4 regions of the Marinomonas sp. ATLA20 genome follow, and region 2 is predicted to be linked to each of the others. Evidence: predicted binding sites of a transcription regulator. Region 2 holds the regulator's gene; each other region holds the start of a gene.
What was found. Region 2 encodes FNR, which switches genes on or off when oxygen is low (the NO sensors DNR and NnrR bind a similar motif). Its sites were predicted from a motif close to TTGATNTANATCAA; they were not measured.
Positions count from the first base shown of each region.

Region 1 (7,286 bases), on a different contig from region 2:
ATTGATGAAACGCCTCAGTCTATTCAAGTGGTGACAGAAGCCTTGATTGAAGACCAAGCCGCACGACAAATCACAGATTTGTATCGCTCAATATCTGGCATGTCGCAAAACAACGTATCCACTGTAACCTTACGCGGCTTTAGCCAAGACGAAGTCTTGTACGACGGCCTTAAAGGCGACCCATTTGGTGACTTCTCTATTCCTCAACTGTTTACCATTGAGCAAATACAAGTCCTCAAAGGCCCATCTGGCGCAATCTACGGCGCGGGGGAACCTGGCGGTGTCATTAACTATGTAACGAAAAAACCGACTTATGAACAGAAAAACACCCTCAAAGTCAGCGCAGGTAACAAAGACTTCCTAAGTGGTAGCATCGAATCCTCAGGCCCAGCCAATGAAGACGCCTCGCAACGCTACCGTGTTGGAATCTACTCCGACGGTCAAGATTCCTACCGAAACAATGTGGAAGAAGAAAACCAGATTATTGACCTTGGTTATGCTTGGGACATCGATGAAAACAACACTCTTACCGTTCAATACACAGACATTCATCAATACATTTCTGGTGCCCGTTTACGAGGCATTCCAACCGATGACGATGGCAACTTCTTAGCGGATACTTCTTGGAACAATAACGAAAAAAGTGATTACCAAGAGCTCGATGCACAAGTCTTTCAGACTCGCCTAGACCACAGCATCAACTCATGGCTGGACAGCAACCTCTCAGTTCGTTACTTCGAAAACACCGAAGCCCAGAAATATCATGAAATAAACAAACTGATAGATAGCAATAGCGATGGCACTGCAGATACCACGCAACGACAATATCGTGACCAAGTCCGTACTCGCAAAGGCATTACGCTTGCAGGTAATTTAATCGCCGAATTAGGCGATCATACTCTGCTAGTCGGAAGCGACTATTTCCACCAGAAAAATAGCTTTCTATACAGCTATGCAAACAAAGCCGATGGCGTTTCTAATCTTAGCCTAACTAACCCTATCTACGGCCAAGATGATGTTAATACCTACACCATGAACTTAAAAACCGATGAAACCACAACAACGGATCAAATTGGTTTGTATGTTCAAGATCAATGGAAAGTAACCAATCAACTAGACTTGCTCGCTGGCGCTCGTATTGATCGGATTGAAGAGAAGTACGACGGTTACAAGGTAAAAACAGGGACCACAAAAGCAGACTACAACGACACCGGCTACTCCAGCCGAATTGGTGCTACTTATAAAATCAATGACAACTGGAAACCTTATACCTCGTTCTCTACTGGGTTCGTCCCACAAGACGCCGCAGACCAACAAAAATCAGCCGATGGCCGCTTATTTGACCCAGAAGACAGCAAACAAATTGAAGTCGGTGTTCGCAGTTATTGGTTTAACAACCGCTTAAACGTAAACCTAGCGGCTTACCACATCACCCGTGAAAACATCCTACAAGAAGACCCAAATGACAGCGACTTGCTGGTTTCCTTTGGTAAAGTTCGCAGTCAAGGGGTTGAGCTAGATGTCATGGCAGACATAACCCCTCGTTGGGTAGCCAACCTAAGTTACGCTTACAATGACACCATCGTAGAAGAAGCGACTGACGGCATTCAATACGCCAACGGTGATCGTTTTGCTAATACGCCTTATCACCAGCTCGGTTTGTGGACACGATACGATTTCCCAAGTATCACTTCCTCTATTGCCTTTGGAGCCGACTTCGTTAGCGACCAGATAAACCGACAGGGCCAAACCGTAAAACCTTACACCGTCTACGACATGTCATGGCAGACACAATGGCAAGATTGGCGATTCCAGCTAAACATCAAAAACTTGCTTGATAAAGAATACGCTGTCAGCGGCTTTACCGAAAAAATTGGTTCATTCGTCGGCGAACGTCGTCGCGTTTACCTCTCGGCCGCGTACGATTTTTAATCAACAAAAGTGAGGGAATAAAACCCGCCAAACCCTCCCCCACTAAAAGGCTGGGAGGTAGTGAATTTGCGACAAAGTAACAACCCCATCCTAACCTTCCCCTTAATAAGGGGAAGGGACTGGAACATGCCCTTAGCTCCTCCCCCTGCCAAGGGGGAGGTTGGGAGGGGGTTTTGCTCGTTTGACTACCCGTAAAACACCTCATTCCAGATAGGTATTTTGACCTAGATCAAACGGGTCTTAATTAGACGTTTAATCCCGCCCTTAGAGCTTGAGTTCGATCAACACGCAGGTAAACTCCGCCCGTTTTGATCGATCGGTGAACCTCATGTCTCAAGAAAAAGCCTTCATGCCAGAATTACTCTCTCCAGCAGGTTCGTTAAAAAACCTGCGTTATGCCTTCGCCTATGGCGCAGATGCCGTTTACGCTGGGCAACCGCGCTACTCTTTAAGAGTACGCAATAACGAGTTTGACTTGGAAAAGCTGGACATTGGCATTAATGAAGCCCATGAGCTGGGTAAAAAGCTTTATGTTGTCAGCAATATTGCACCTCACAATGCAAAGCTGAAAACCTATCTGCAAGACTTAGCACCGGTGATTGATCTAAAACCAGACGCGCTCATCATGTCCGATCCGGGCTTAATCATGATGGTTCGTGAAGCCTTTCCAGATCAAGCCATTCACCTTTCAGTGCAAGCCAATGCGGTCAACTGGGCAACCGTGAAATTCTGGCAGCAACAAGGCATTTCCCGTGTCATTTTATCTCGTGAGCTGTCACTGGATGAGATCGAAGAAATTCGCCTAAAAGTGCCCGATATGGAACTGGAAGTCTTTGTGCATGGTGCGTTATGCATGGCGTATTCTGGTCGCTGTTTATTGTCTGGTTACATGAACAAGCGTGACCCAAACCAAGGCGCTTGCACCAATGCTTGTCGTTGGGAATACAATGCCCACGAAGCGACACAAGATGACGTAGGACAGATCATCGCCAGCAACGGCTCATCGGTACAATATCAAGAACCTTCAGTGCAAATCCAACAACCAACAGATCAGCTCTTTTTACTGCAAGAACGAGGTCGTCCAGACGAATACATGCCTGCATTTGAAGACGAACATGGTACTTACATCATGAACTCAAAAGATTTACGTGCCATTCAACACGTTGAGCGACTCGTAAAAATGGGCGTACATTCTCTAAAAGTAGAAGGTCGAACAAAGTCTTTTTATTACTGTGCCAGAACCGCACAAATCTATCGCAAAGCCATTGATGACGCCGTCGCGGGTCGCCCATTTGATGCCAGTCTCATGAGCAGCTTAGACAACCTAGCAAACCGAGGCTACACCGATGGTTTCTTACAACGCCATCGTCATGTGGAGCTACAGAATTATGAAACTGGCAACTCCATTAGCGAACAGCAACAGTTTGTTGGTGAAGTCATAGCAAGCAACGAGAATTCGCTCACAATCGAAGTAAAAAACCGCTTCAGTGTGGGAGATTCTTTGGAATTGATGACACCGCAAGGCAATGTCACTTTTCAATTAAGCGAGTTAAATGACAAACAAGGTCGCCCTATCGACGTGGCAAAAGGCAGTGGCCATGTGGTTTCTATTCCTTGTCCCCAGGGTATCAATGCTTCAATGGGCATCTTGCTAAGAAACCTACCGGAAGGACAAACCACTCGCCAACCTCATGCTAGCGCGACGGCATAGAGACAAAGCAATGGCACTATTAATCAACGATCGATGCATAAACTGCGACATGTGCGAACCAGAATGTCCGAACGACGCCATCACTATGGGCGCGAAGATTTATGTCATCGATCCAGATAAATGCACAGAATGTGTTGGTCACTACGACCAACCCACCTGTGTCGCCGTCTGCCCTATCGACTGTGTTAAACCCGACCCTGACAGACGCGAAACAGAAGAAGCGCTATACGAGAAGTTTGTGGAAATGCATTTTGATACCAGCGTTTAACGCCCTACCAATATCAAACACACCTTAGATAGCAGGCAAGTTCTGCGCTAACCATTGCTGGAATTGTGCTTTCGGTAATGCACCCGACAAGCGAGCCACTTCTTTGCCATGATGAAAGATCATCAAAGTAGGAATAGAACGAATATTAAAGCTGCCCGCTGTAGTTTGATTCTCTTCGGTGTCTAACTTCAAGAAACAGGCTTTTGTCGACATGTCACCCGCGACTTGCTCGAAAATAGGCGCGAACTGCTGACAAGGCCCACACCAAGACGCCCAAAAATCGACAACCACAGGTAAGTCATTGTCGTTGATGTAGCGTCTAAAATTATTATCACCACCCATAATAGGGCTAGTTGAGAGTACGGGCTTTTTACACTTGCCACAAAGAGGCTTATTACCCAGCTTGTCTTTCGGTACACGGTTCTTTGTTCTGCAGCTTTGACAAACGATTTGGATCGGTGAATTGGTCATTTTGAGCCTCGTGATTAAGTGCTTTCATTCATAAACAGAACGAGATTAAATCGAAATACTGCGTGCTTGCCAACCTTGAAAATAAAAAAAGCGAATCATTTGATCCGCTTTTCTTTGCCTTAGTAGCCTAATTAAACTCACACCACTAAGCTATTCTTCTACATCCGCATGAGCTTCAGCTTCAAAGCTTTCCACCTGCTCGAAGTTCTCCATCCAAAAATAGGAACTCACCAAGCTAAACTGACGGGTTGTACCTTCGTCTGCCACTTGCTTAAGCTGCCAAACAAGCCCAGGCGCTTCAGGGAAGTGCGTGCCTTTAATTTGGTCTTCGTATAAACGATTAATCAGCGCATCATCGCCTTGCCCATTCGCCAATAAACGCACAATGGATGAATGCAACGACTCATCAAATATCGCCATGTCTTCTGCATGACCCGCGGTTACTGTCAGCGCAAGCTCAACGCCGGTAGGATTCGCAAAAATACCATTGAAGGCTTCGCGTAATAAACCATACGCATTAAAGAAACGCTCGTGTAGCAAGCAGTCGGCATACTCTTCCCATGAACGATCATCCACCATATCGTGGCTGACTTGGTCTATTTTACCTTCTGCCAATTCTGGAAATAAATGCGTCATTACGGCCTTGGCGGCGTCCGCAGGTCCAAGATCATTTAACGACATCATGCACATCTCGCGCAGCTCTGCCGCATCCATCTTCTCTACGTCATCCTCGAAATCCATAATGCTCAAAAGAGCACGATAATCTTCGTCAGACCACGCGTTTGGAATCTTGCTAATTTTCTTAAAGGAATCGATTTGAACGGAAAACGTAACTTGCATCTAGCACTCCTATTTGAACGCCATATTGCAGGGAATAACACAGATATAGGCGTTGTAATTAGCCAATAAAAGACCTTAAAAAATGAACAGGTCGAACAACCAATGTACAGGGTGTAGAAGCAAGATGCTATGCATAGGAGAAAATGTTTTAAGTCGTGTTCTCACAAGACATTACAGCGGCACACAAAAAAACAAGATATAAACGAATGACTAATAACGCCTGCATCGGAGGCAAGCATCCTAACAAAAGATGCTTTTTCACCCATATACTTAGCTCTCTTCCACTCTTGTGGTGCAACGTAAGCACCATCACGAAACTGTCGAGCAATTAAGCTCGCTCCCTCCTAAGAAAGTGCCTCATAAAAGCGCAGGATGGTATTAACAACATAGACCACAGGACAGACAAAACCAACACAAAGAAAGGCACAGTTAATATTCCGCCCTCAAGCTCTACATTAAGCAAAAAAGCAGTTAACAGAGAAAGTAAAAAACACAAAAATGTCATGGGATTGGCTGGCATAACATATATCTTCGGAAGATACCTAGCGGCCAAAAGCCACATCAACCAGGTAGGAGAAATCGCCAAAACCAACATAAAAATGACTAAAAGCACCACAAGCAAAATGTCCAATCTAAAATCCCTCTATCAGCGACACTAAATATCTAAAAGCACCCAGCTTATCCATTTAAAATTTACCAAGAAGCAAACTAAACAAGACGTAATAAAGTATATGCTGAGTTTTGTTATGCTTTCAGCTAACTTGGTATGACTTTCACTCATTCACCGAATCACTAAAACGCAAGCGTCATCATTCCGAACGCCACGACCCCAAATAAAATAGGCAAGCCCATGGATCGCGTTCGCGTCCACACACCGTAAGTAACCAGTATCCCGACGCCAGTCGCCAACCAAGACAAGGTATCAGAATGAGTCGGTACTAAAGAAGTGCCAAACATCGCGGCGATCATGGTTGGGCCTAGTATAGTTAACCAAGTCGGCATTGAGCCAACGCCGTCCTCTGTTTGCCTTTTCGCCAAACTTCGTTTCATCCAAAGATATGGCAATAGACGAATTAAATAGGTACCAATGGCAATGCTAGCAAGCGCCAGCCACATAGACATTTCCATACTTATTGTCCTCCCATATCGCGCTGATTTTTCAGAGCGTAGAACAAGGCTGCGCCACACAAAGCCGCTAACGGAATAGCGACATTTGGGTAACCTGACACTTTCAAAATAACAGCGCTAACAGCAGATAAAGCGATCGTTAATGTCCACAAGCGATTATTACAGCGCGGCACAATTAAAACGAAAAACAGAGCCGGCAGAGCAAATGGCAAGACCTCATTGATTAATGGCCAACGTTGCGTCAATTCTCCACCCGCAATAGCACCCAATGCGGTTCCAGCAATCCAGCTCAACCAAGCTAATACCGCCGCTCCTGTGTACCAACCTATCCGTGCCTGATCTGGGAGCTGCGGCAAACGTGCGTGAGCCAGCGCAAAAATCTGATCCGTCAAACCATGCATTAATGGCAGCCACTTCTTATCTTGGTTTAAGTAAGGTGAGAGATTTGGACCATAAACAACATGTCGAGCGTTGATTAGCAGTGTCATGATGACCACAAACCATAACGGCGCGCCAGAAGCCGCCATAGCGACAAAGAGAAACTGTGACGCGCCTGCATAAATAAAGGCTGAAATCAGGATAGTCTCTAACACACTAAAACCCGACTGAACGGAAATCAGACCAAACGAAATCGCCACAGGAATGTAACCACCTAGCAGAGGAATCGCGTCTTTTACACCTTGTTTCCAAGGCGTTCCTGCAAGAGTTTGAGTTGCTGTATTCATGACTGTACCTCCTGTATGGCATCGTCCTGTTTAGTATCAGACTGTTTCGCATAGGTAATGACCATCATTAACGTCGCCCATGAGTCATCAGTTTGATAACAGTGCGGAACATCGGCCGCAAACGTATGCGCCTTGCCAATCTCTAATTCGTGCAGATCATTACTTTCACCCGCCAACAATTTTCCGCTGATCAAGGTAACGGTTTCCGTCG
Region 1 covers NZ_JBXUKU010000003.1:189,177-196,462, reverse strand. The annotation lists gene AC2A4J_RS07320 (TonB-dependent siderophore receptor) at 1-1,932, shown strand, start outside; gene trhP (prephenate-dependent tRNA uridine(34) hydroxylase TrhP) at 2,261-3,643, shown strand; gene AC2A4J_RS07310 (YfhL family 4Fe-4S dicluster ferredoxin) at 3,654-3,911, shown strand; gene trxC (thioredoxin TrxC) at 3,936-4,382, opposite strand; gene AC2A4J_RS07300 (hypothetical protein) at 4,533-5,222, opposite strand; gene AC2A4J_RS07295 (AzlD domain-containing protein) at 6,015-6,350, opposite strand; gene AC2A4J_RS07290 (AzlC family ABC transporter permease) at 6,353-7,075, opposite strand; gene AC2A4J_RS07285 (helix-turn-helix domain-containing protein) at 7,072-7,286, opposite strand, start outside.
Region 1: the regulator FNR is predicted to act here: its motif matches at 2,152-2,165, upstream of trhP (prephenate-dependent tRNA uridine(34) hydroxylase TrhP).

Region 2 (7,286 bases):
TGCAAAACATTGTTCCCTCACACTTAGCAGACACAAACTTATTTGACTTTAAAGGCTTAAAGCAGGAACCTGCGGCTTTTGACCGATTAAATATTATTTCACTATAGGGTAATAGAAATGAATCTTACACATAAAACGTTACTACTAACCGCCTGCATTTTTGGCTCGTCTGTCGTTAGCGCCTCTACTGCTGGTGTTAGCTTAACAAATGACACTGTAAAAGGTGATGTGAACTTAGAGATGGGCAGTTTTGGTGTAGATGCTGGTATCACCCATGATAAAGATGAAAGTACCTCTACGGCTCATTTGGGTTTAAGTGTGCAAGATTCAGATACTAGTGGTCCTTTACAGGTTGGTATTGGTGCTCGATTATATGCGATTGATGCGAACTTGGATGAAGAGGATGACTTATCTATAGCGCTTGCATTAGGTGGCTGGTACCGTTACACAATACCTCAAGCGAACCGAGTTAGTATTTACGGCTCAGTATATTATTCACCTGAAGTGCTGTCTTTTACAAACCTAGACCACATGTACACTTACGAATTCCGAGCAGAATATATGACCATGCGAAATGCTCGAGCTTATATTAGCTACGGCAGAAATGTCACTGTATATGATGATGGGTTCCGTAAAGAAAGTAGCAAAGGCCTTTCCGTAGGTGCCACTGTAGATTTTTAATCTATTTGATAAATAAAAAAAGGTGGCTTTGCCACCTTTTTTTATTTAACTGACAAAAATCATTCGCCATCATAAGCGCATAAGCTGAATACAGGTACATCACTGTCTCTCAACTTCTGGCTTCCACCTAGATCAGGTAAATCTATAATGGCTGCCACTTCTTTAATATTTGCACCTTGGCTCGTTAATAGCTTGATAGCGGCTAATAGAGTGCCGCCAGTAGCGATCAAGTCATCAAACAATAGCACTTCATCACCAGCTTTCACTGCGCCTTCTTGAATTTCTAACTCAGCTTCACCATATTCTAGAGCGTATTTCTGCGAAATAGTCTTACCAGGAAGTTTGCCTTTTTTGCGTACTAAAATCAGTGGTTTTTGTAGCTCGTAAGCAAGTACGGCTGCGATCAAAAAACCGCGAGCATCAATACAGGCTATATGAGTGATATCAGTTGCAATATAACGATGCACGTAAGCATCTACAACCATTCTCATGCCTTTAGGATCGCTAAAAATAGGGGTGATATCCCTAAAGCTAATGCCTTCTTTTGGCCAGTCTTCTATTGTTTGAATTAGTGATTTAACGTAAAAATCGTCGTAGAGCATTACAGTATAGCCTCATTTTATGATTCAAATGCGCGCGATTTTACCACAATCACTAGCAACCCCAACGAGTTTTTGAATTTCTGGGAAATCAATTATCTCAATTTCCTTACCCTCAACATGTATAAGCTCATTTTTCTGGAAACGAGTAATAACACGGCTGACCGTTTCTACAGCAAGGCCTAGGTAATTACCAATTTCACCACGAGACATGGATAGACGAAAAGAGCTTGCTGAGTACCCACGTTTTTTGAATCGGTTAGATAGATTTAATAAGAAAGAAGCTACTTTTTCATCTGCATTCTTTTTTCCTAACAAAACCATCATTTGTTGATCATCCGATATTTTACGACTCATCACTTTAAATAGTTGATGCTTTAATGATGGTATCTGTGAAGACAACTCTTCAAGATGGCTAAATGGAATCTCGCATACCGTGGTTGTTTCTAATGCTTTTGCTGAGACAGGGTAAATATTGGAGTCAATACCACTCAGACCTACCAATTCACTAGGACAGTAAAAGCCAGTAATTTGCTCTTCTCCAACAGACGTAATGTTAAAGGTTTTTAGGGTTCCTGAGCGCACTGCGTAAACAGAATCAAACGCTTCACCTTGTCGAAACAAAAACTCCCCCTTCTTAAGGGGTTTTTTTCGTTCAATAATCTGGTCTAATCTATTGATATCCTCATCCGCCAACGCAATTGGCAGGCAAAGAGCGCTCAAGCTACAGTTTTGACATTGTGAGGTAAGCGTACTGTTGAACCGTGATTGTGTGTGTGTCATTGACATGTTTATCTCCCTGATCCCGACTTATATGACTTTTGAATATTTTATAGTGCCGTTAAGATATTTATCAAAAGCCATACAAATACAGCGAATTAATAATCTACCACGCTCTGTAACCTGAATAGTGGTCTGCATTCCACTAAGATTAATTTCTAGCATCCCATCTTCCAGTATAGGAGCAAGAGCTTCAACCTCATCAGAAAAATAGTCAAAGAAGTGAATATTATACTTTTTCTCAATGACGGCTGTGTTAAGTTCAAATTGTGAGATTAGCGTCATTATAACCTGATGTCGAATTCTATCATCAAGATTACTAATATACCCTTTAGCGATGGCTAATTGTCCCTTTTCAATACTTGCTCTATAAGCGGATAAATCGGTATGGTTTTGAATGTAGACTCCATTTAAATCGCTTATGGCAGAGACGCCAAACGCAACCAAATCTGTACCTGCATGAGTTGTATAGCCTTGAAAGTTACGCTGTAGCTTACCTTGCTTCTGCGCAATTGCTAAGCTGTCGTTAGGTTTGGCGAAATGATCCATGCCGATATAATCATATCCGGCTGAAATCAGGTACTCGATACTCATTTTTAGAAGGTCTAACTTTATGCTGGATATCGGCAAACTGTCATCTGAAATTCGTCGCTGGGCGCGGAATCGATCAGGTAAGTGGGCATAGTTAAAAAGAGAAATTCGCTCTGGAGACAGTTCAACCACATGAGCCAATGTCTCTTTAAAGCCTTCAATAGATTGATAAGGTAAGCCATAAATCAGATCGAAATTAATCGATTTGATGCCCAGATCGCGAGAATATTCGACAAGGTCGGACACCATTTCAATAGGCTGTACGCGGTGAATGGCTTCTTGAACTTTTGTATCAAAATCCTGAACACCAATACTGATCCGATTAATGCCTTTTTCAGTTAATAATTTTAGTTTAGATCGGCTAATTTCTCTTGGGTCAATTTCGATGCTGTAATCTTGTGTCCCGTCATTAATTAAATTAAAATTTTGCTGAATATTATCAAACAAGACATCAATTAACGCCTCAGTCAGAAAAGTCGGCGTGCCACCACCAAAATGTAACTGTGTTACTTCTTTTGTATGATCCAGCATGAGACTACGTAATCTCATCTCTTCACCTAGTAGTTCTACGTACTCTGCGCCTTTTTCGTACTGTTTGGTGACAATTTTATTGCATGCACAGTAGTAACAAAGGTGAGCGCAAAACGGAATATGAAAATACAGGCTAAGGGGAGCCTCAGAAGGCATTAACATCTTATCAATCAGTGCAATTTTACTGATGCCAGAGTCAAACTGAGGCGCTGTCGGATAAGAAGTATAGCGGGGCCCGGATAAATCGTACTTAGCGATAAGTGAAGAATCCCAAATCATGATGCGTTCCTATTAAAATTTCTAATAGGAGTTTACCCTTTAGTGACAGAGTATTAGCTGACACAGATCAATACTTAGCAAACTGCAGGAAAAACCTTGCATTGCTTTAGTGCCAATAGTCTTTTAGCAAGGTACTAACTAAGGTTCCAATCTGTTTTAATAGAATTTTTTGAAATTATAAATATGAAATCTTTTCCTTTTTATCTTGCTCACGGCTCTGGTGCGGGACATAACAATACTTTTTTAAAGCTACTTTGCGATGCTATATCAAAACAAAGGCAAAAAACTGTTGTTCCTGTGACTTTTTCATACATGAAACAGCAAGAACTTACAGGGAAGAGGAGGCCGCCACCACGGTTTAATACTCTTATTCCAGAGTACGCTCGTTGTATCGAAAATGAAGAAGCGTGTATCGTCGCTGGCAAATCAATGGGTGGACGAGTAGCAACGCAGCTTTCACACCTACCTATGACAAAGGCTGTTGTGTGTTTTGGCTTTCCTTTCTATCCTGCAGGAAAGCCTGAGAAACATCGGCTAGCCTTCCTTGAAGAGTTACAAGTGCCGTGTCTTATCATTCAGGGAACACGAGATGCACTTGGGTCTTATGATTGGGTAACCCAACAATCACTACCAGATAATGTGAATATTATTTGGATAGAGGGTGCGGATCATGACTTTAAAACCCTAAAAAAATACAATAGAAGTATAGACGAGATTATTTTAGACCTAGCAGTTCAAACAAAAAGCTGGCTAGAAAAGAACACCTAAACCGAAGCTTAATATTGAGAGAAATATTATGGAACACCAAGCTCTGCTTGATGCTACAGACTTACTTTGCCCTGAGCCCGTCATGATGCTTCATGTTGAAATGCGTAAGCTGTCACCAAAAGAAGTGCTAAAAGTCATTGCAACGGATCCGTCAACAACACGTGATATTCCAAAATTTTGTCAATTCCTTGGTCACAAGCTTATGCAGCAAGTGCAAGAAGGAGATATCTATTACTATTGGATTGAAAAGAAGGCTAGTTAAAGAAGAAAGAGGCCAGATTGTCAAGATCTGGCCTCTTTCTTCTTAGCAAAATAAAAACCAAGGGGAAATTAAGCTACTCTCAGTTTTCTTGAGGGTTCTTTATGACCTAGTACTGCGCTTTGATATGTATGTGCGAAGCTAGAAAAACCAACATCGATATCCAAACGAAGCTGACGAGCGACATCGTTAGAAGAGATCAAACCACGTATAGCCTTAGTATCTTCATCGATAACCAGTAAATGCTGCAACTTATTGTTGCGCTGACTAAACAGAAGTGACTCAATATCAGAATTTTTAAGAGATGTGTAAGATAAAGCAAGTAGCGTTTCTTTCGCTCTCATCAAATCCGCCACCATGAGTTCTGATCGCTGAAAACCGTTAGCAACTTGCTTGATAAAAATATCTTCAGACAAATCTTCGAGACTAATAACTCCAATAAAATGATTGTCAGTGTCGACTACTATCTTCATACGTACATGCTCTTTTCTCATTAATTGAACAAGCTCATCCGCACGAGTATTGGACTCAATGACTCTAGGTCCCGCCTTTTGAAAGTCAGTAAAAACAGATAAAGCTGGAGAATATAGGTTTATATTTTCTGTCATTACAGGCCAAGTTAAATCGTTAACGCTTTTTGTAGATACATAAGTTAAAGTTTTCATGATAAATCCCCAATGTAAAAAAAAGATAGATTGCGCGTGGGTTATATCAATGAAAAAGGCGGGGCTCTGGGATTGGTGTGATCAATAATTTTACTGATAGCGGGAAGGCTATAATGCGGAAAAATGACAGCCATCGAGGTAGAAGCATGAGTTGTAAATGCAATAACTGCAAAGCTGTCGGCGTCTGGCTCATTGCTTTGATCAGGAACAACTACTTCATTAAATTTTTGTTCAGTAGAGGGTTCTAACCAACGAAACTGATTTGCTTCTTGAGCATTGGCGCGCTGAGATATCGTCAATAAAGACGATACAATAACGGCAATAATCATCAGCAACTGAATTTTCATGGCAATACCTAATCCTTGTTCCGTCTTCTAAATATAGGCTTGGCACAGACTAAATCCCAGTATTTTTTATGAAATGCCGCCTATTTTCACGATCAGACCTATTACTTAAAAATTGTGACCAATTTCAATATGGTTTGATCTATGTCGCTATTTTGCTCCTCAAATTCAGCTAATCTGTATTCAAGGTTACTCATTTATTGGGAGAATGTTATGAAAGCAGCTGTTGCAAGTGAGTTTGGTGCGATTTTGAAAATTGAAGATATAGCCAAGCCCAAAATAGAGGCTCATCAAATACTCGTAAAAATTCATGCTTGCGGAGTCTGTCACACTGATTTACATGCCTGTCATGGAGATTGGCCTGTCAAGCCAACGCTGCCCTTGATTCCTGGGCACGAAGGTGTGGGCGAGGTGGTAGAGGTCGGAAGTGCTGTTACGCATTTAAAAAATGGCGATCGAGTGGGTATACCATGGTTATTTAGCGCCTGCGGGCAATGCGAATATTGCCTAAGTGGTGACGAAAATCTATGCCTTTCACAACAAAATGCCGGATATTCCGTTAATGGGAGCTATGCTGAATATTGTGCGGCTGATGCTAACTATGTTGTAAAAGTGCCTGAGGGGTTAAATTATATTGAAGCCGCGCCTTTATTTTGTGCAGGCGTCACGACCTATAAAGCGCTAAAAGTTTCGGCAACGAAGCCTGGCGACTGGGTGGCCATTTTTGGGATAGGTGGTCTAGGTCATTTGGCTGTTCAATACGCGGTTGCTATGGGCTTAAGAGTGGTTGCCGTTGATACGGGCGAAGCCAAACGAGATCTTGCAACCTCATTGGGTGCAGAATACTTTTTTGACTTTAAAACGGATGACATTGTTAACGATATTTTAGATAAAACGAATGGTGTGCATGCAAGTGTTTGTACAGCCGTTAGCAAGGCTGGTTTTAGACAGAGTTACGATGTAGTGAGAAGAGGAGGTAAATGCGTCTTGGTTGGTTTACCGCCTGAAGATATGCCATTACCAATTTTTAATACTGTATTAAATGGCGTTAGTGTTGTTGGCTCCATTGTTGGGACTAGAAAAGATCTTCAAGAATGTTTGGAGTTTGCCGCACGCGGTAAAGTCAAAGCAATCATAGAAGAGAAAAAGCTCGAAGATATTAATGATATATTTTCAGATATGGAAAAGGGCGAGATCACTGGTCGAATAGTCATGTCTATGTAGTAATGCACAGAGCATGAAATAAAAAAGGGCGGAGCCATATGTGTGGTTACGCCCTTTTTAATGTGCCGCATAAATATCTATGCTGGTAGCATGATGGTTGCCTCGCCAGTTACAACCACTTTACCTTCACATTCACATACCGTTTTGAGTGTTGCACGGCGACGACGTTCATTGATATCCGTAACCGTTACCGTGGTCACTACTTCTTGACCGACAAAAACGGGGGCGCGGAATTTTAATGTCTGTTCTAAATAAATGCAGCCAGGACCTGGTAATTGAGTACCTATAGCCGCTGAAATGAACCCAGCCGTCAGCATGCCGTGAGCAATAGGCTTACCGAAAGATGTTGTTGCTGCATAATCCGCATCCAAATGTACTGGGTTTGTATCGCCCGTAACGTCTGCAAAAGCCTGCACATCGGCTTGTGTAACCAGTTTGCGATATTCAACATTTTGGTCTATTGCAAGTTGCTCTAGTGTATAGCCTGTTGTCATTACCAATCCTTATTTTGTCATTTTCGGTTATGGTACACTTTCGCCGGATTATTCTTAAGAGGTATCTATGG
Region 2 covers NZ_JBXUKU010000005.1:330,618-337,903, forward strand. The annotation lists gene ttcA (tRNA 2-thiocytidine(32) synthetase TtcA) at 1-107, shown strand, start outside; gene AC2A4J_RS11215 (YfaZ family outer membrane protein) at 118-681, shown strand; gene AC2A4J_RS11220 (adenine phosphoribosyltransferase) at 741-1,283, opposite strand; gene fnr (fumarate/nitrate reduction transcriptional regulator Fnr) at 1,308-2,069, opposite strand; gene hemN (oxygen-independent coproporphyrinogen III oxidase) at 2,091-3,461, opposite strand; gene AC2A4J_RS11235 (alpha/beta family hydrolase) at 3,645-4,229, shown strand; gene tusA (sulfurtransferase TusA) at 4,258-4,491, shown strand; gene AC2A4J_RS11245 (CBS domain-containing protein) at 4,560-5,153, opposite strand; gene AC2A4J_RS11250 (hypothetical protein) at 5,195-5,500, opposite strand; gene adhP (alcohol dehydrogenase AdhP) at 5,711-6,721, shown strand; gene AC2A4J_RS11260 (MaoC family dehydratase) at 6,799-7,215, opposite strand; gene AC2A4J_RS11265 (HAD-IIIA family hydrolase) at 7,283-7,286, shown strand, end outside.

Region 3 (7,286 bases), on a different contig from region 2:
GTGCACCGCATGGCTAGCAAAATGCCCACATACATAAGGCACCACGAAAACATGAAATAGCGCAGCAATAGATAATGGCCACAACAAGGCAGGCAGAATGAAATAGGCCAAAATCGCCACGCCAGCATAAGCTAATAAGGCGTATATCCAAGGCAAAAACACCACCAAGGGCCAGCGAATAATTTGATCCAAGTCGCTGACTAGGCGCTGTAGCAAGTCGCCACGGCTTTGTTGATGAAGGTTCGCAGCATCTTTGGCAACGCGCTGATCCCACACCCAAAGGCGCAAAGTTCGCAGCAAGCCTAATAAATGATTATGGGCAGTCACTTGTTCGCCATAGCGGCCTGCGGTTCTTAGGATCGCAAGCCCTCGAACAATGGCGCCTGGTGTTAGATAGTTAAATACGATACCCACCCCCATGGCCGTTGCCAAGCCTGCCGCGGAGATGAACCAACCAGAAAGCCCCAACAAGCCAACGCCCGCTAAAGTCGCAGCCACGCCGGTTAACAAAGGAATCACAAAACCCCAAGGGTTTGCCAATAAAAGTCGCTTAAGCGAGAGCTTGGCGGTTTTCTTTGCGTGACTGCTCATGCAAGCCTCCTTTGGTTAGTGCCCAATGTTTGTCTGCCCATGCAATCGGATGTGTATCATGACTGACGATCAATAAAGTTTTACCTTGAGATGCGCTTTTAAGTGTGTCGAGTACCGCTTGAGCGGTTTCTTTGTCTAAGCCAGAACAAGGCTCATCAAGTAACCACAAATCGGCTTTTGATAATAAGGCTCTGGCAATAGAAAGACGCTGCATTTGCCCGCCAGAAAGCCCTGCTCCTAATTCGGTTAGTTTGGTATCTAACCCGTCGGGAAGCAGCTGTATAAATTCGTCGCACTGGCTTTTTATGAGCGCTGTTTGTATCTCTTCTTCATTTGGTAGCCCTGCGCCCTCTTTGCCACCCAGCCCTAAGAGTAAATTACGACGAATGCTGCCGTTTACCCATTCCGGTGTTTGTGGCAACCAAGCCAGTTTGGCTCGCCAAGAAGCCAAGTTTAATTCTGGGAATGGCTGACCATTGATCAAGCACTGCCCATCAAAGCCTTCTTCAAAACCTAGTAACAAATGCAATAGACTGGATTTACCCACTCCCGATTCACCACTCAGCCAAACCCGTTCGCCCTGGGCAATATTGGCCGTAATTGGCGCGAGTCGATAACGCCCCTCTTCCTGCCAGCTCAAGTCTTTGAATTGAATAGATTTCAACGTATTTAAAACAGCTAATCCAGTGTTCTCTTGGTGTGAAGTGGATGCATGCACTGGTGTTTGTAGGATATCTAACAAATCCGTCGCGGCGGCTTCGGCTTTTTGTTTCGCATGGTAGTCATTACCAAGCTGACGTAGCGGCAAATAAAATTCCGGTGCAAGCAACAGAAGGAACATAGCTTGCGTCAAGGTAACGGGGGAGCTGCCCACTTGCCATGGTAAGATTTCTAATAAGCCAAGCCCTAAATACAAGGCAATCATGGCGATAGACAATGACGCGAAAAGTTCTAACGTAGCCGTTGATAAAAACGCTAATACCAAAACCCCCATGGTTGTCTTTTGGTATGAAGTAGCACTGTCGGACAAACGCTCGCGTGCTTCGCCAGTTCTGTTAAGGCGTTTGAGTTCTGATAAGCCTTGGCTTAAGTCCATGAACTGATTGGACAACATGGCCAAGACATTGAATTGACGACGGTTGGCTTGCGCCGCTTTATGACCCACAAAGATCATGAAGATAATGACCAAAGGCGCGGTCATCATGAAAACAAAGAAGGCGATCCAAGAAATAGAAACAACAGACAGTAGGATCACACAAGGAATTAGGGTCACCATAAACACTTGTGGTTTATAGCGACTAAAAAAATCGTCTAACGCATCTACTTGTTCATAAACACGAGTAGAAAGCGCCGCATCTTCTTCTATTCTTAGGCGCGCTGGCCCAAGATTTGTCAGATGCGACACCAATTTACGTCGCAAGCCGTAACGAATATCGCGGCTTGCGCTGGTGCAAATACGTTCTCGGCCAAAGTTCGCCAAGGCACGTAGTAATAGAGCAAATAACCCCAAGACTAAAAGAGACAAGGAAAAAGACTGGTGTAGCGCCATGTCTGAAAACACATTCGCTAACGCCCAAGCCTGTAGCACTAAAGACACGGCAAACAACACACCAAAGCCTTGAGCAAGACGGTACTTTGATGATTGCTGATTCGCTAACTGATCTAAAAACACGGTTTCCGGTGTTTTAATTCGACCAGTTCGACGGGCCTTTTGTTTTCCCTTTTCTCGCGTCATAAGGCTTACTTCTGCTCCTCTTCACCTTCGTAGCCGCTAAATTCTAACCATACGGCATTAACAATACCGAACGAACAGGCTAACAATACGCCTAGAACCCAAGCAAAATACCACATAACTTATTCCTCTTATTGCTAGAAGACAGAGCCCAAAGCGCTCTATCTTCTATATCAATGACTAGTAAAGTGAATGATTGTTTTCTTCGATGTGTTTCTTAGTCAGACGACCATACATCACAAAGTAGTTCCATAACGTGTAAGCCAGAACAATCGGTACGAAGATACAAGCCACCACAAACATAATCATCATGGTGTTTTCACTAGACGTCGCATCCCACATAGTCAAACTCATGTTTGGAAAACTTGAAGACGGCATCAAGAATGGGAACATTGACCCACCAGCTGTCACGATAATGCCAGCAATGCCCAGTGATGAACTCAAGAAAGACAAAGCGCCTTTTCTCATCACAGCAGTCAGTGCCGCCACCAGCATTCCAGCAACACCAATGATTGGAGCTAACATAAGTGCTGGCACTTTTTCATAGTTCACCAACCAAGCACCAGCTTGAACTTCGGCTGTTTTCATCAAAGGTGTTACCACTGCATTGCCATCGATAGCGCTGGTTAAGACATAACCATCAATACCGTAAGCCAACCACACACCCGCTAAGATGAACAACACAGCAGCTAATGCACCGGTAATTGCCGTGATACGACTGGCTTTTACAAGTAGCGCATCATCTGTCTTCATTTGTAACCAAGCACCGCCTTGCGTCATTAGCATTAACAAGCTGACCAAACCACAAAGAATCGCAAATGGGTTTAGCAGAGCAAAGAAAGAGCCAGTGTAAGTTGCACGCATGTATTGATCAAATTCGAACGGCACGCCTTGCAACAAGTTACCAAACGCCACACCGAAAATGATTGGCGGAACAGCTGACCCAAAAGTGATTCCCCAGTCCCAGCTTGTACGCCATTTAGTATTTTCGAGTTTAGAACGGTAGTCAAAGCCGATTGGACGGAAGAACAACGCGGCCAATACCAACAACATTGCAAAGTAAAAGCCAGAGAACGCTGTCGCGTACACCACAGGCCAAGCGGCAAATAACGCACCGCCTGCTGTAATAAACCAAACTTGGTTGCCGTCCCAATGAGGGGCAATCGAGTTGATCATGATACGGCGTTCAGAATCCGTACCACCGATCACTTTAAGCAGACTGCCTACGCCCATATCAAAGCCATCAGTCACAGCGAAACCAATCAGTAAGACACCGATCAATACCCACCAAATCACTTTTAATAATTCGTAATCCATCTTATACCTCCTGCTTTAGCTGAGCCGTTTCTTGTTCAAGTGCGTAACGCCCAGTATGCAAACTAGAAGGGCCTTGTTTCGCAAAGCGAATCATCAAGTACATCTCAGCAATTAGGAACGCTGTGTAAAGAAGTCCGAAGCCTGCAAGGCTGATCCAGATCTCTGTTGCTGTTAGGCTAGAGACCGCAACATGAACCGGTAATATTTCACCAATAGCCCAAGGCTGACGACCGTATTCCGCAACAAACCAACCTGCTTCATTGGCAATCCAAGGAAGTGGCAAACAAATCACGATAAATTTCAGGAACAAAGGACTTTGACCAATGCGACGACGCGCGTTTTGGTAAAAAGCAGCAGCGAAGACAAACAGCATTAGGAAACCACAGCCGACCATGATGCGGAAGGCAAAGAACAATGGCGCAACTTGCGGAATAGAGTATTCAACCGCTTGATCGATCTCTTCAGATGTCACTTTGTTCATGTCTTCGTTGAATGCTGTTACCAACAATCCGTAACCAAGATCGTCTTTTACTTTCTCGAAGTTTTCTTTTACTAGCGGATCCGTTGAACCGCTGCGTAACTTCTCAAGCAACTGGTTGGCATAAATACCATTGATAATACGTTGGCGGTTATGCTCTTTCAGCTCTTTGATGCCCGTTACTTCTTTGTCGAGAGAGCGTGTTGCGATCAAGCCCATTAGCCCAGGAATTTTGATAGCAAATTCGGTTTCTTCAAGCTCTTGGTTCGGGAAGCCGATTAAGGTGAAGTCTGCTGGTGCTTCTTGTGTTTCCCATTCCGCTTCAACCGCTGCTAATTTCACTTTTTGCACTTCGCCTAGCTCGTAACCTGATTCGTCACCTAGAAGGATAACGCTCAAGATAGACGCTAAACCAAACGCTGAAGCGATAGCGAAAGAACGGCGAGCAAACGCAAGGTCACGGCCTTTCAATAAGTAGTAGCTTGAAATAACCAGAACAAACATCGCCCCTGTTGTATAGCCAGCCGATACAGTGTGAACAAATTTCACCTGCGCCACTGGGTTTAATATCAAAGCACCAAAGTCGACGAGCTCCATACGCATGGTTTCGTAGTTGAACTCTGATCCTACTGGGTTTTGCATCCAGCCATTGGCGATCAAGATCCACAAAGCTGACAAGTTAGAACCTAGCGCTACGCCCCAAGTCACCATTAAATGTTTCACTTTACTGAGGCGATCCCAGCCAAAGAAAAATAAACCAACCAATGTCGACTCAAGGAAGAAAGCCATCAAGCCTTCAATGGCCAAAGGGGCACCAAAAATATCGCCGACGTAATGAGAGTAGTAAGACCAGTTAGTCCCGAACTGGAACTCCATTGTCAAACCCGTTGTTACACCTAGCGCAAAGTTAATACCAAAAAGTTTACCCCAGAACTTAACCATGTCTTTGTAGACTTGCTTACCCGTAATGACATAGACAGACTCCATGATTGCCAGTAAGAAAGCCATCCCCAGTGTTAAAGGGACAAACAAATAGTGGTACAGAGCAGTGAAAGCAAACTGAAATCGCGATAATTCCACTACAGCTTCGTTAATCATATAACTTCAACCCATTCATTTGATTGAGAAAAAAGACGATCGTAGACACTTATTTGATTGAGTGTTCTTGTTATCCAACGCCCACCGAAGCCTCAAAACATTTCAAGGCTTACTATAAGTCCAGATTATGAGTGCAGAAGCGATCCAAAACATTGCGTTAGATCAAGATAAAGAGAGTGAAAGGAATAAGTAGTAAAAAAGGTTGTTTTAAAGAGGTAATGAAAGGGTTCTAAAACATGAGGATAAAAAACCAAACATGATCATGGAGGCTGTGACGCATTTCGTTCAGCCTCCATGATTGCTATTTATTGGGCTATCTCTTTAGCTATTTTTTCAAGACTGTTTCTAAATATACCTTAGCGTCGTCTTGCCCCATGTATTTTGCCAAAATAGACAGAGGCACTTCTTTTAAATTTACCACGATCAGGCCATCCAATGAATTATGAAAAGCTGGATCTACATTAAAGCACACCAGCTTACCGTTCATTTTTAAGTACTGACGAATCAATACGGGCAAACCTTTGCCCTGTTCCATTCGCGATAAAACTTTAGAAAGCAAGGTGACACTCGCCAAGGAAGACAACAAATTAGGCTGCCAAAATACCGACCCACTGTTGCGCAGTGGCGTCGATGGCATCACCAAGCTGGCTTTCTCCTTATCGTAATAATGAATCGACAAGGTTGCGGCGATCAATTGACGTGCCGTATGGCTGTATTCATTACTGATGCTGACAGGGCCAAATAAATGCGTATATTTTGGGTTGCGAGAAGCAAAGGTAGCAATCCCCTTCCATAGCAAGAGCAGCGAATTTAAATTCTTTTGATACTTAGCCGCGACAACCGATCGACCCATTTCAATGCTGTGATCCAGGCTATCAATAAATGCTTGGTCATAGTTAAACAAGCTGCGCGAATACAAACCTTTTAAGCCATGCGCTTCAATAAGTTTATCCACCAGCCCCATTCGATAGGCCCCAACGACTTCTTTATTACCATGATGCCAAACAAACAATTGATGGTAGTAAAGGTCGTATTCATCCACGTCACAGGCCAAACCACTTCCCTCGCCCACCGCGCGGAAGTTTTCTTCGCGGATACGGCCAATGTCTTGCATCAGCAAGGGGATAGATTGCGTCGGAGCGCAATAAACACTGAACTCGCCTTGCTCCACCAACAGCATATCGCCTGGCAGATTAGCAATTTCACTCTCTAAAAGACTCGGATCAATCGGCTCGATGATGGGCAAATCTTTGTTGTCATCTTGGACAATCGATTCCTGAGCATGTTGAGGGCTCATTAAATAGGTATTCAAACGTAAGTAGCTGACAAGGTCTTGATTGCTTTCAAACTGGCTCACTTCCGCAAACGGTATAGCACTGCCGATAGAAATCTCAATGACTGAGGATTTTTTATTAAGCAGTTCTCGGCCCAACATAGCGGTTCGTAGCAAAGGATGGATACGACCAGCTTGATAAAACAACTCGCTATTTTTGCCATTAATAAAAATCGGCACCGTCGTCGCTTCGCTGCGCTTTAAGAAATTAGCGACCGACTGACTCCATTCGATGTCGGCTAACGCCTGCTTTTCTATCGACTTTTCTGCTGACTGATCATTAGATTTTTTCGGATAAGTGGACACTTCCCCTGCAGGAAAAACAATTAACACGCCGCCCTCAGCCAAATGGCGATGAGCATCTCGAATCGCCTTGCCATTGGTACGTTGCGCCGATTTACCGCCAAACACATCCACGCCAATAAATAAGTCACTGATTTCTGGCAAACGCTTAAGTAACTCATTGGCCAGTACTTTTACATCACTGCGAACGCGTCCAACTAGGTCCGCCAAGACCACACCTTCAATCGCGCCAAGAGGATGGTTGGCAACAATGACCACAGGCCCATTTTGGGGAATATTCTCAACAGCACCTTTAGCAATGGAATAATCAATGTTCAACGCTTCAAGGGTGTAACGCATAAATTCAAAGCTGGTCTGGCTGCTGGGCCTTTGTTGATACAAGCGATCTAATTTAGCGAGTCCTGTCGCCCATTCAAGAACGGATTCTCCAACGC
Region 3 covers NZ_JBXUKU010000003.1:176,385-183,670, reverse strand. The annotation lists gene AC2A4J_RS07260 (amino acid ABC transporter ATP-binding/permease protein) at 1-591, opposite strand, end outside; gene cydD (thiol reductant ABC exporter subunit CydD) at 551-2,326, opposite strand; gene cydX (cytochrome bd-I oxidase subunit CydX) at 2,332-2,442, opposite strand; gene cydB (cytochrome d ubiquinol oxidase subunit II) at 2,504-3,640, opposite strand; gene AC2A4J_RS07240 (cytochrome ubiquinol oxidase subunit I) at 3,642-5,216, opposite strand; gene AC2A4J_RS07235 (lysophospholipid acyltransferase family protein) at 5,542-7,286, opposite strand, start outside.
Region 3: the regulator FNR is predicted to act here: its motif matches at 5,369-5,382, upstream of AC2A4J_RS07240 (cytochrome ubiquinol oxidase subunit I).

Region 4 (7,286 bases), on a different contig from region 2:
TGCTAAAAACCAATTAATAATAAAACATTTTATAAACAACAACGTCGATTAGGCTTTGTGACTGTGTATATTTTATTAGTACTGAGATATTGAGTGAACACCGTGAATGCGAACGCTAAGATGGTTATGAGAATACGATAATTTCTTGGGTGCTTGTCCCTTGTTAATCTAAAGAAATTAATATGGTGTCATGGAAGACATCTCTGTTTTATTGCGCGTCTCTTTCCTGCTTTTTTGTATGTATCTCTGACTAAAAACTGTACTAATTGCAAAAACTCAGTAATCTATTTATAAGGTTTTATTCTTCTAGTTATGACGTTTGTCCTAAGAAAGTTTGTATGAATTTAGAATCGTTATTTTCCATTACTCCATTTAGCTGGAGTTCGATTGCTACGGCTATTTTTTGTGGCGTTATTGTCGGCTTAGAGCGACAGTTGAGAGGTAAGCCAGTAGGGATTCGAACGTCTGCATTAATTGTATTAGGCACGTATGTGTTTATTGCTTCGTCGATGTTTGTGGCTGCAGATACAACGGACCCATCACGAATTATTGGTCAGGTAATTACTGGGATTGGTTTTCTGGGCGCTGGTGTTATGTTATCTAAAGATGGTGCTGTTATAGGGGTTACCTCTGCGGCAACGATTTGGACATTGGCTGCAATCGGGGTGTGTATTGCGATTGTTGGTTCTTACGTGGCGATAAAGTTATCCATTATTGTGGTCGCTATTTTATATGGCGTAGACATTCTTGAGGAATATTCGTCTGCTTTTACACGCGGCGTACATTCTAAATACAGTCGTTGGCGTAATAGAGATTAAAATGGTGTCAGGTTATCGGGTTAGTAGTTCTCGTGAAGAAATGGATTTTGATGTTATTCATAGTTACATATCAAATACGTATTGGGCAGAAGGAATCCCTAAAGAAACTTTTAAAAAGGCATTAGATAATTCATTATGCTTTGGTGTTTTTTCCTCTGAAGGAAAACAAGTTGGTTTTGCCAGAATGATAACGGATCAGGCAACCTTCGCGTATTTGGCGGATGTGTTTGTTGATGAAGCACATCGTGGTAAAGGCTTGTCTAAGTGGCTTATGCAGGAAGTCCATGATCATCCCTCTTTGCAGGGGTTGAGAAGAATCCTACTGGCTACCAGGGATGCACATAGCTTATACCAACAGTTTGGCTACACATCGTTGAGTTCACCGGCAACCTTTATGCAAAAATGGCAGCCGGATATCTATAAGGGATAGTTTATTCTGACCGTTGTATGCAATTTCGCCCTTGTTCTTTGCCTTTATAGAGTGCTTTGTCTGCACGCTTAATCATTTTCAGCGCATTATCATTATCGCTATGGCGCTGTGTGAGTCCTTGGGTAATGCTAAGTGATAATTTAAATTCACTGAATTTTTTCTCGGATATGAGTACTCTCAATTTTTCCGCTATTACTTCGGCTTCAATTTCTTGTGTGTTTGGTAAAATAATGATGAATTCCTCTCCACCAAACCGAGCAATAATGTCGGTTTTTCTAATTGCTTGAGATAAGGTGTTGGCTATCTCGATCAAACATCTGTCACCAATATCATGACCGTACATATCGTTTACTTTTTTGAAATAGTCAATGTCAATCAGTATGAGACTCAATGCCAAGTTTGAAACCTCTGCATTGTCTAGTTCTTGGCTGAAATAGAGATTTAAACCTCTCCGATTCAGCAGACCGGTTAAAGGGTCTTGTATGTTTTCATTTTTCAATTGTTCAGTGAGCTCTGAATAGCGTTTGAGAAAAAAACGTCCAAATACACCACTAAAAATAATAGAGGCAGCTAGCCAAAATCCTCTGTCTATTGATTTTGTGCTTGAATACGCTTCTTCCGTGAGGTCAATGAAATGTTCGCTAAATATCGTGGCTAAGATAACCCCAATGACTAGCAGAATGGTGATAATAAGAGATTCTCTATAACCCCCAATTAATGCGGCCATGACAGGGTACAGGGGTAGCAAATAAGCGACCTGACTGTTGACGCCACCAGATAAAACTAGAGAAGGGAGGATTATAATAATAGCAATGAATAAAGAGATATAAATCTCTAATGCAGGAAAAGCATTACAACGGATGACGACGTAGAGGCCTGTTACCATTACTAAATCCACTAAACCAATCCATGTAAAGTAGATAGGTAGCGTGACAAAAAAAGGGCGCAAGGTGAGATCAATAATTAAGGTTAAGATGGATAACTCAATTATGCGCAGAATGAGTTTGTGGCTCAGCTGAGTTTCAATTTTGTTTTGCATAATTTTTTTGTAAATGTCCTGTTTTAATAGAGTTAAATGATTTTGTATAAAAAATAATCAGCAATAGTGACATCATGAAGCTACATAGAAGTATGTAGAGACTCTGCTTTTTGTCGAGTTGTGTTCGATGTCTCTGTTTTAAGTCATGAAAAAAGACAAAATCGAGTAAGTGGCCTCGACGCGCAGTAAACCTAGTAAATTGAGCTGCACTATATGCTAGATTCAACTTTTGCTTTGTTACGTGTTGTAAGGGAAAATCGATGAAAATAAGAAATTATGCTATTTCGTTTGGTATTTTATTGGGCAGTTTCACTGCGTTACCAGCAATAGCGGCTTCGTTTGAAGTGCCGCGGTCTTTTGAAATAATGTATGTAGACCTTGAAAGTGCTAGTCAGCTTGGTAATGACTTTAAAGTGGAACTTGACGAAGGCCAGCATCAGATCGTTGTGCGTTTTAATAAATTGTTGCGCAGCGGTGGCGATACCCATGAATATCAATCAGAGCCAATTGCCTTAGATTTGAAGTTTACGAAGAATGGGTATTTGATCTTAAAAGCTCCTTACATATCTAATCAGAAACAAGCTGAGGCCAATGCTAAAGATCCACAATTTACGATTTATGATGACGTGACCGGACAGGACGTTGATTACAAACAGAAAAATTTAACAACTAAGTCTGGACTTCAAAATACTCGTGATTATGTGTCTGAGATTGAAAGATTAACGGCAACCAAAACTTTGGACAGTGTGCGCTCTGATTCTGGTCCGGTTAGAGCGCCAATTCTAATGGCAGAAGATGTGGCATTGGATATGATGCAGTTTTGGTATAATGAATCAGATGAGTTAACTCGCAAAGATGCTCGAATCTGGATAGCGGATAATATGTACAAGCCTAAAGTTGCTAATATTCAGCTTGATATGTTCCTGTTTTGGGTTAAAAAAGCGGATAAAGAAGAGAGAAAAGAATTCCAAGCTTGGCTATTAAAATGATTTTTTAAGTAATAAACGCCCAGTGGAAGCTGGGCGTTAGCTCATACAGTTAGACTAAGCGGCCACTTTTGATTCTGCATACTTTTGGTTGAATTTATCGTTAACCCAAAGTGCCAACAATATAATTCCGCCCCCAATAGCTAGACGCAGAATGTCAGCGTCTCTGTTCCAGAAAACCACATTAACGATAATACCAGCAGGAATAAGAAGGTTATTGGCAACGGCCAAAGTGCCAATATTCACCATGGTTGCACCTTTATTCCAAGCAAAATAGCCTAATCCAGAAGCAACGATGCCAAGGTAGGTCAAAATGGACCATTGTAGCGTCGTTGTTGGGAGTTTATCTGGGTTACCTAATGCTAGGTAACACGGAACAACAATCGCTAAAGCTCCAATGAAAAACCATCCAAATACAGTGCGCTGAGGAAGATCTGGACGCTGTTTTGCAATAACACGTTTATAGCCAACTTGCCCTGAAGCAAAGCAAATATTGGCACCTTGTACGATTAGCAAGCCCTTGATGAAACCCTCGTCTACTCCTTGATAGCGAATGGCAACAGCCCCCAAGATCGCTAAAAGGGCGCTGATAGCAAAGCCTACATTTAGACGACGATCTAGCATGTCATTGATAAGCGTGACATACAGAGGCGTCATAACGGTAAAGAGTAGGACTTCAGGTACTGATAAATATAAGAAAGATTGGTAATAAAACCCATACATTATACCGAGCTGTAAAGCACCGCAGATCATTAGCTTCAATGCGATTCTTGCTTCAATTTGACGCAGTTTAAGGAAGGGTAAAAAAACAATAGTAGCAAGTGCAACCCGCATTAGTACGGAAAACCAAGCATCGACTTGTCCGGCTAGGTAAACCCCAATCAAGCTGAATGAAAACGCCCAAAGTAGGGTGACGGCAATAAGTATTGGCATGTGTCTAATTCCAAGTAAAGTTTTTTGTAGAGTTTACCGACTAATTGCGTTTTGGTAAATCAGTTTACTTTTATGTTTTTTTGGGTTTACTAATGTCTTTTTTTTAGCTTTTTTTATTGAGTGTCTTTTTATCTGCAATTTTCAGAGAAAAACGATTTAATTTGGGTTGTTTGGGCTTTATTGATTTAGTCGGTAGGTAACCGATATTGCTCTTTGTGTCTGAGTAAAACCTTGATCTAGATTAATAATTTAAACTGTCACCCTGTTACCTTTTTTAGCACAGACATCTTGTTTGATCTCAAAAAGGAATCGATTATGAAAGCTTTATTTCTTCCAGCAGTACTTGTTTCTGCGCTTTGTTCATCCATGGCTTTAGCTCACAATGCGGGTGATATTTTTGTTCGTGGCGGTTTAGCGGTAGTGATGCCAAATGAAAGCAGTGATGATGTTGCCAGTTCAGGTGAATTAGAACTGAATAGTGATACTCAAGTGGGTTTGACACTTACTTACATGTTGACTGATCAATTTGGTGTTGAGTTGTTAGCAGCGACACCTTTTACTCATGAGGTTTCTACAAAAGGTTTAGGGGAGGTTGCTGAAGTGTCTCATTTGCCTCCCTCTATCATGGCGCAATATTACTTTGGCCAAGAGAACAGTCAAATTCGCCCTTATGTCGGCGCGGGTTTGAATTACACTGTTTTCTTTGATGAAAAGGGGAAAGGAGTATTATCCAATGATGATGTAAAACTTGATAATTCTTTTGGTTTGGCTGCACAAGTGGGTGTTGATGTGAATTTTGCTGAAAACTGGTTTGCGAACGCTTCGCTTTGGTACATGGATATCAATACTGATGTTCATACTGAAACGGCTGGGACAATTAACGCAGACATTGATCCTGTTACTTTTATGGCAAGTGTTGGTTATACCTTCTAAAACTATTATCCAGAGGGATATAGGAAGGCTTTGGTTTTCGAATCAAAGCCTTTTTATTGTGTTGTTTCATAGGAGTAAGATAGGCTTTTCTATTTAAGATCATTTTGGAAAAACGATGTCTTTAACTTTTATTTCTGAGTTGGAATCTCGCTGCCAAGCTTTTTTACAGGCTCAAGACCACGCTGATGCAGCTCATGATTTGAATCATATCTTGCGAGTGGTCAAAGTCGCTAAGCAACTTGCCGCTGCAGAAAATGCTGACTTGGCGGTGGTCATTCCTGCCGCCTGGCTTCATGATTGTGTATCTTTACCCAAAAATCATCCTGAACGGCATTTGGCTTCGACATTGGCTAGCGATAAAGCCATTGAGTTTTTAGCCTCTATTAATTACTCAAGTGAGCATTACGAAGCGATCCGACATTCAATTAAGGCTCATAGTTTTAGTGCCAATATTGCAGCCGAAACGCTCGAAGCTAAAATAGTGCAGGATGCAGATCGTTTAGATGCATTGGGAGCTGTCGGTATCGCTCGTTGTATGCAAGTAAGTGGTGTGCTTAATCGTGCTTTATATGCTTCAGAGGACCCATTTTGTGAAAATCGAGAGCCCGATGATTCTCGGTACTCGGTCGATCATTTTTTTAATAAATTATTTCGTATTGCGGACAGTTTACATACGGCTTCTGCTCAGTTGGAGGGGAAGAGGCGGGAAGCAGTTATGCGAGACTTTCTTGATCAGTTAGCGTTAGAAATCTAACGCTAACTTCTGTATTTCTTGTATAGACCTTCATGCTTTGTGGTTGATAGCGCTTAAATTAGCGAGCATTTTTTGCCCAATTTCCAAGAATTTTTTCAGTTCCTCATCACTAATACCTGTCCGCATTTTTGTCAAAATCGCTTGGTCAGCACTAGCCAATTGCTGGTAACACTCTAAACCTTTCTCCGTTAGTTGAAGGAACTGGCTGCGCTTGTCATTCGGGTTGGGGGTTTTTATCACATATCCATGGTCCATTACTTCGTGTACTAATCGAGTGATTTGACCTTTGTCTCTCTCTGTTGATTCTGCAAGGTGATGCGCTGTGCAGTCCTCTATGTCGTGAATTTGTTTTAGCACCATGAAGTACAGTGGGGAAAGTTGTAGACCTTTTTCTTTCATGGTGTCTTTCATTGAGGTTTTTAAACCGCCAATAGTATTGATAAAGAGTGATTGCATTTCAGATTCATAATGATGCATAACGATTTCCAATTAGTTGACAAAATCAACTTAATTTAATATGGTTGACAATGTCAACATAGTTTGTTGTTTTAACCTTATCATTAACTGAGAGAATATCTATGTCAAAAATTGTTCAAAAAATTGGTGTTATTGCTAGCCTAGTCATTACTTTTGGTGGTTTTTTAACCTTACTAATGACATGGAAAAATATCGGTTTTACCGATGGCTTTATTGGAGCTTGGTTGTCCTCTTTTGCCTTGTGTGTTTTGTGTATTGCGCCAATTGGGGGAGTGATTGCTTTTACCATTAATCGGCTGGTTACTTTAATCTTTCCAAGTTTCTCTTCTGTGAAGAAAAATATTGCTTTTGGACTTGTTATGGCGGTGATGATGGAATCTATTATGGCCGTTGTGACGACGATAAATCTACACGGTTTTATGCTGATAAAAGAGTTTGTTGATTTTTGGCTTGCGACGTTTGTTTCAGCGTTACCGGCTGGGTTGGCTATTTCTGTATTGATGTCTCTAGTTATTAAGCCGAAATTAGCCGCTTTTTGGGCTAAGCCTGCATAAGGTTATTTTACAAGAGGAGTGTAATAGTGCTGCCTTGAGCAATGGAGGCCATTATCGGCCGATGCTTAGATCGTCAAAAATCAGACATAATTGAACGTCTGTAAAGAGTAAGACGCTAAGCCTGCTATAGAAGGGTAGCGTCTTAATAGATAAAAATATCTAGGTTGTTTTCTTTAGATTATTAAAGTGAAATGCCTGTTTAGGCAAACAATAAGTAGCAGTTGCCTTGTTCTATTCCTACCGTGGCTTTTTTAAGTTGGCTACCTTGGCAGGGACCGGTAATGCAGGTTCCGTCTACAGGTGAAAATAAGGCGCCATGATGGTGGCACTTTAAGTAATCACCTTCTTCATCTAGCGCAGGG
Region 4 covers NZ_JBXUKU010000007.1:77,285-84,570, reverse strand. The annotation lists gene AC2A4J_RS13175 (hypothetical protein) at 1-52, shown strand, start outside; gene AC2A4J_RS13170 (MgtC/SapB family protein) at 339-818, shown strand; gene AC2A4J_RS13165 (GNAT family N-acetyltransferase) at 820-1,248, shown strand; gene AC2A4J_RS13160 (diguanylate cyclase) at 1,250-2,287, opposite strand; gene AC2A4J_RS13155 (YccT family protein) at 2,548-3,276, shown strand; gene AC2A4J_RS13150 (carboxylate/amino acid/amine transporter) at 3,331-4,206, opposite strand; gene AC2A4J_RS13145 (OmpW family outer membrane protein) at 4,522-5,139, shown strand; gene AC2A4J_RS13140 (HD domain-containing protein) at 5,255-5,893, shown strand; gene AC2A4J_RS13135 (MarR family winged helix-turn-helix transcriptional regulator) at 5,924-6,370, opposite strand; gene AC2A4J_RS13130 (DUF2798 domain-containing protein) at 6,472-6,924, shown strand; gene AC2A4J_RS13125 (Rieske (2Fe-2S) protein) at 7,124-7,286, opposite strand, start outside.
Region 4: the regulator FNR is predicted to act here: its motif matches at 4,438-4,451, upstream of AC2A4J_RS13145 (OmpW family outer membrane protein).